One region of the Moheibacter stercoris genome, then DNA from elsewhere that is predicted to be linked to it. Evidence: riboswitches for the same ligand, from Rfam matches in the RefSeq annotation. Region 1 holds a riboswitch; the other holds the start of a gene.

Region 1 (3,429 bases):
AATAAAGTTTGAGGAAATTTTGATTCTGATTGTCAATTTCTTTCTGAAAAATGCCCACAAACAAAACAGGAATAATCAGCAAACTGATCACTCCTGTTAGATTATCTATTTTGGAATATGTTTTATTTTTTCTCAAAGTTTACAAAACTTCTTTGATGCTATACTTTTGGCCATTGAATTCGATTACATCTCCTGCTTTTGCACCTTCCAATGCCGAATAAATAGGAGCCTCTGTATTCAATCCAATGTATTTCTTACCTTCATAATCAAACATATTGGCGGTGATACCGATGAAAAAATTCAAGGTTTCGGTTAAAACCAAAGCTCCTGGTTCTACTTTCTCTTTTGGACCAAAATCCAAATTCAAGAAACTATCAATCATTTGTTTTTGGCGGTTAATTCTTAACTCCAATCCTTTTGCAGATTCTTGACTTTGCGTCATTTGCGAATAATCCTCTGGATCGATGGTTGATTCCTCATCCAAATCAGCGGACTCTTGATAGGTTGCAAACATTTCTTTCAATCCATTTAAGTCTGCTTTTTCAATTTCAATAATTTGATTCTTGATGGTTTCTTTTAAAGACATATTTGTTTGTTTTGATTAAATTTAAGTAAAATTGTACGAATATTACTCGACAAAATTAATTGAAATAATGAAAAACATACTTTTTACGCTCATGTTTGTCATTTCTATTGGCAGCTTTGCACAAACATCAGACCAAGAATTGAATCCCAATAAATGGCGAGTTGGTGGTGGGATTGGATTAGGATTCGGAAGCAATGATTATTTCGGATTTTCCATTTCTCCTTCAGTTGGATATGAAATTACGCCCATGATTGAAGCTGGTGTTTCGGCTGGATATCAATATTCGAAATGGTCATATGCCAAACAAAATTTATTCAATTTTGGTCCTTATGTGAATTTTTATCCGGTTGATTTTTTATTTCTTCGTTCCCATTTTGAACACTATTTAGGAACGCATACATGGCAATCTAGCAATCCAGATGTGAGCGATCTGAAAGAAAATTATGATGAATCAGCATTATGGTTGGGAGGCGGATATCGCAGTCCAGGAAAGGTTTCTTTTCATGTTGGGATCATGTACAATGTTTTATACAAGGAAAATTCCAGCATATTTTCAACAGGACTTCGACCAATGGCTGGAGTTAGTTTTGGATTTTAATTTTCCTATCGAATAATTCATTGATTACAAATAATTTGAAAATTATTATTAAATTTTAACATATAGAATTGCAATTATTTAAAAAATTCAATTCTATATTTGCAAAAGAGAAGTTCATCAATTTTATTCTTATCAAGAAAAGCCGAGGGAAATGGCCCGTTGAAGCTTTAGCAACCATCTAGTTTAGATAAGGTGCTACATCCATCCGACAAGGAAAGATAAGTTCACAGCAAAGTTTAGGTTACAATAAAACAATATACTAGACTCTTCTGACTTATCAGAGGAGTCTTTTTTTTTGACTTTTCTGAAGCTGCTCTTGGTAAGATTTTACAACACACACAAAACACAGAAAAAATCTAAAAATGAGCAGAATAACTGAAATCTTAGAATCTATACCTGTCGATCCATTGACAGGTTCGATTTCCGTCCCTATTTACCAAACATCCACATTTGTTCAGGAAGCGCCAGGCATCAACAAAGGATTTGATTATGCGAGAAGCAATAATCCTACTCGTTTAGCCCTTGAAAACATTGTTGCTCAAATGGAAATGGGACACAAAGGTTTCGCATTTGCGACAGGTTTGGCTGCCATTGATGCTGTCGTTAAATTACTGGAATCGGGAGACGAAATCATCGCAGTGGATGATATTTATGGTGGCGCTTACCGATTATTTACACAGATTTATCAAAAATTTGGGATCAAAGTTCATTATGTTGATACAACACAAGCTGAAAATATTCTTGAATTTATCAATGATAAAACCAAATTGATTTGGTTAGAATCTCCCACCAATCCAACCTTGAAAATTTCAGACATTCAAAAAATTTCTGAAATTGCCCATTCATTTGGAGCCTTGGTGGTGGTCGACAATACATTTGCAAGTCCTATTGCGCAATTGCCGCTAGAATTAGGTGCTGACATAGTCGTACATAGTGCAACCAAATACATCGCAGGCCATTCCGATTTGGTCGCAGGATTGGTCATTACCAAAACACCAGAATTATCTGAAAAAATAAAATTTATACAAAACGCCTCCGGAGCAATTTTAGGTCCATGGGATTGTTTTTTAGTGATACGTGGAATTGAATCTTTAGACTTAAGGGTCAGACAACAAAGCGAGAACGCGAAAATAATTGCTAATTTTCTGATGAATAGGGAGGAAATAGACAAAGTCTATTATCCGGGGTTAACTACACACACGAACCACGAGATTGCGCAAAAGCAACAAAATGGATTATTCGGGGGCGTTATTTCTTTTAGCTTAAAAAAGGACAGCATAGATGCTGCCAATCAATTTGTTACCCAAACAAAATTATTTAAGCTGGCAGAAAGCTTAGGTGGTGTCAAAAGTTTGATTTCTCATCCTGCTCAAATGACGCATGCTTCTGTACCTAGAGAAAAAAGAATTTCATCGGGTATTCAAGATTCCTTAATTCGACTTTCTGTTGGAATTGAAGATCCCTTAGATCTAGTTCAAGATTTAGAAAAAGCATTATTGTCCATCGATCAAAAAATCAAAGAAATTATCTAACTCATGTTCAGGGCCAATTGCTAAAATCAATCCATTTTTTGGATTTGAAAGGGTGAAAATTGGTCCTTTTGAACGAAACTTTAGTCAACATCATGAAAAAAATAAACATCGGACTATTCGGATTTGGAGTAGTCGGAGAGGGAATCTACAAGGTTTTATCAGAGAAATCTCAACTCAATACTGAGATCAAAAAAATCGTCATCAAACATCCTGAAAAAAAGCGAAACGCACCCGCACAATTGTTCACCACAGACGCAAAAGAGATTCTAGATGATCCTGAAATTGATATTGTCGTGGAATTGATAGACGATGCAGAAGCCGCATTTGAAATTGCAAAAACTGCCATGAATTCTGGAAAATCAGTGGTCAGTGCCAACAAAAAAATGATTGCGGAGCATGCCTCGGAATTGATCGAATTACAACGAAAAAACAAGGTATCTTTCCTATACGAAGCTGCCGTTTGTGGCAGTATTCCCATCATCAGAAATTTAGAAGAATATTACGATAATGACTTGCTAAACTATGTCAAAGGCATCGTCAATGGCTCTACCAATTACATCCTAACCAAAATGAAATCTGAAAACCAGAGCTATGACGATGCCTTATTTTCTGCACAAAAAAATGGTTTCGCCGAAAGTGATCCAACCTTGGATGTAGAAGGAATCGATGCTGCCAACAAATTAAGTATCATCATCCTACATGCGTTCGGTCGT
Region 2 (3,429 bases), on a different contig from region 1:
CAAAAACATTTTTCCACTACCAAATAAATCTCCAACCACATTCATTCCATCCATCAACGGGCCTTCAATCACGCGTAATGGTGAACCAATTTGGTCTAATGCTTCTGCAGTATCTTGATCAATATATTCTGTAATTCCTTTGACTAAAGAATGTTCCAAACGCTTTTCTAAGGACCAATTTCGCCATTCTTCATCCTTTTTGACTTTTTTGGATTCGCCTTTAACGTTTTCAGCATAGTCAATCAATCGTTCTGTTGCATCATCGCGGCGATTAAGCACAACATCTTCGACCAATTCCAATAAATCCTTGGGAATACTATCATAGATTTCCAACATTTCAGGATTGACGATTCCCATATCCATACCATATTGAATCCCATGATAGAGAAAAACCGAATGAATCGCCTCGCGCACTTGATTATTTCCTCGAAATGAAAAAGAGGCATTGCTCACTCCTCCACTCACCAAAGCACCTGGAAGATTTTCTTTGATCCATTTCGTAGCTTCAAAAAAATCCAAGGCATTTCTACGATGCTCTTCCATTCCCGTCGCTAAAGGAAATATATTGACATCGAAAATTATGTCCGTTGATGGAAATCCTACCTGATGAACAAGAATATCATACGATCGTTGACATATTTCAATTCGTCTTTCCAAATTATCGGCTTGACCAATTTCATCAAACGCCATCACAATGGCCGCGGCGCCATAACGTCTTATTTTTTTCGCTTGCTGAATAAATATTTCTTCGCCTTCTTTCAAACTGATGGAATTCACAATGGCTTTTCCTTGAACATTTTTCAGTCCAGCTTCTAAAATTTCCCATTTTGACGAATCAATCATAATCGGAACTCTACAAATATCGGGTTCAGAAGCTACCAAACGTAAAAATTTGATCATCGCTTCTTTGCCATCGAGCATTCCTTCATCCATATTGATATCGATGATTTGCGCTCCGCCTTCTACTTGGTCTCGAGCAATTTGCAAGGCTTCCTCAAAATCGCCATTTTGAATCAATCGAAGGAATTTTTTAGAACCTGTCACATTGGTTCGCTCTCCTACATTGATAAAATTGGAATTATCTCTGATGTACAAAGGTTCCAATCCACTTAAAGTTAATTTGATACTCATAACAATGCAGGGATTTTACGCGGTTGATAATTTTGAACGAATTCTGCCATTTTCTGAATATGTTCAGGTGTTGTACCACAGCAACCACCCAAAATATTGATCCATCCGTTTTCTACCATCGGTCGTATGTTTTCCAACATGATTTCGGGAGACTCATCATATCCGCCAAAGGCATTTGGCAAACCTGCATTGGGATAGACACTGACATTGAAAGGTGCATGATCGGATAGGATTTCGACATAGGGCAACATATCGGTCGCGCCTAATGCACAATTCAATCCAATACTAAAAAGAGGAATATGCGCCAGGGAAATCAAAAATGCTTCTGTCGTTTGGCCCGAAAGGGTTCTTCCCGATTTATCCGTAATGGTTCCAGAAGCCATTAAAGGAACTTGAATTCCCGTTTGATCCATTGCTTCCATGATGCCAAAGAAGGCAGCTTTTGCATTGAGCGTATCAAATATCGTTTCCACCAATAAAGCATGAACTCCTGCTTTTAACAAAGTCGTAGCTTGTTCTTGATAGGTTATGACCAATTCATCAAAATCTACATTTCGAAAAGCTGGATCTTGAACTTTGGGTGAAATAGAAGCGGTACGATTCGTTGGACCGATTGAACCAGCGACAAATTTTGGCTGAGATGGATTTCGTGTGGTAAATTCATCAGCAACTTCCAACGCTAATTTGGCTGAAGCGAAATTTAATTCCTCTACCCAATCGACCATATCGTAATCCACCATAGAAATTCGATTGGCATTAAAGGTATTGGTTTCAAGAATATCGGCGCCTGCCTGAAGATAAGCGCGATGAATATTTTGAATAATTTCGGGTTGTGTGATGGACAGCAAGTCGTTATTGCCTTTCAATGACTGATGAAAATCGGCAAATCGGTCGCCACGATAGTCTTCTTCAGACAATTGATGACGCTGAATCATCGTGCCCATTGCACCATCTAAAATCAATATTTTCTCTTTGGATAAATCGGTCAAATTCATTTGAATACATTATTATTTGACCTTATTGAAAAATATACGCGAAGTATTTTTCCCTTATCTTTTCTTGCTCTTTTGACAAGATAGGATGTAGCACCCGACCTAACGGGTTGCTAAGGTATCATAGGGCCTAATCCCTCCACCTTTCTCAATAAGGATGCTGCAAATGTATAAATTAAAATCCGAAATACTCAAACTTATTTTTGAATAAGAAATAGCTAAAATGAAACAAAGCCATTCAATTTTACTCGAATGGCTTTGAATACTTAAACCTAAAAACTTACTAAACTTACTAAACTTTTATTTAGACGAATCTAAATAGTATATTATCCATTTACCCCTTTGGATTATATGTGGACAAATTTATTGAGGTAAACCATTAAATTCATTGACCTATGTTAAGAAATTAATAATTCTATCAAATTTTCTGAGGAAAATGATAATAAATATTTATTACAATTATATTATTAATATTCAAATACTTAAGTACCGCAAAATGTTTTATATTGGGAATCGAATTCTGGATTGGCTCTCAAAAAAGAATTATCAATTGAGGAAATCCTTTTTTTTGATTCTAATTGATTTAATAAATTGTGAAATTTTGAAAAATTTCCTTCCTCGGCATTTTTCAAAATTTCTTCTAATGATTGATTTCTTAAAATCATGATAGGGTTATTTCTCCTCATTATTTCATTTGAATTCAATTCATTTTCAATCCTAATTTTCCATTTTCCGAGCCAAGAATTCATTTCTTTTGGAAAATCGTTTTCTTTTTCATCAAAAACTTCTGGATAGGTTAACTTCGCAAACGAATTCGTATAATCCAATTTAAATTGATATAAGTATTCCAGAAACTCATCTACCAAATGACTATCACCCTCTTTTTCCTCTGTAATTCCTAATTTGGAAAACATCATTTTGTACCAAGATTCCATATAAAGTGAATCAAATTCATTAATTATCTGAATCGCTAATTCGATCGCAACTTTTTCTTCGGGATGAATTAGACTCAATAAAGTTTCCGCCAATCGAGCCAAATTCCATTTCAAGATTTTGGGTTGATTCTCAAACGAATACCGAGCATTTTGATCAATAGAACTATAAACGGTTGAGGGATCATAAACTCCCATAAACGCACATGGCCCAAAATCAAAAGTTTCTCCCGAAATGGAAATATTATCGGTATTCATCACTCCATGAATAAAGCCTACTCGCATCCAATTCACGATCAAATCAATCTGAACTTTCATCACTTTTTCCAAGAAAGCCAAAGCTAAATTGGTGGAATTTTTCAATTCTGGATACA

The links. Region 1 has a riboswitch for S-adenosylmethionine ahead of ABID46_RS12495 (trans-sulfuration enzyme family protein). Riboswitches for the same ligand answer to the same signal wherever they lie in the genome.
Region 2: it holds a riboswitch for S-adenosylmethionine, as region 1 does, so the genes downstream of both, ABID46_RS10880 (homocysteine S-methyltransferase family protein) here and ABID46_RS12495 (trans-sulfuration enzyme family protein) in region 1, are expected to answer to the same signal.

What each region holds. Positions count from the first base shown of each region.
Region 1 is NZ_JBEPMO010000024.1:655-4,083, reverse strand. It holds gene ABID46_RS12510 (hypothetical protein) at 1-136, opposite strand, end outside; gene ABID46_RS12505 (hypothetical protein) at 140-586, opposite strand; gene ABID46_RS12500 (hypothetical protein) at 654-1,184, shown strand; SAM riboswitch class I at 1,311-1,409, shown strand; gene ABID46_RS12495 (trans-sulfuration enzyme family protein) at 1,547-2,716, shown strand; gene ABID46_RS12490 (homoserine dehydrogenase) at 2,785-3,429, shown strand, end outside.
Region 2 is NZ_JBEPMO010000015.1:31,388-34,816, reverse strand. It holds gene metH (methionine synthase) at 1-1,131, opposite strand, end outside; gene ABID46_RS10880 (homocysteine S-methyltransferase family protein) at 1,128-2,126, opposite strand; SAM riboswitch class I at 2,178-2,281, opposite strand; gene ABID46_RS10875 (protein adenylyltransferase SelO) at 2,606-3,429, opposite strand, start outside.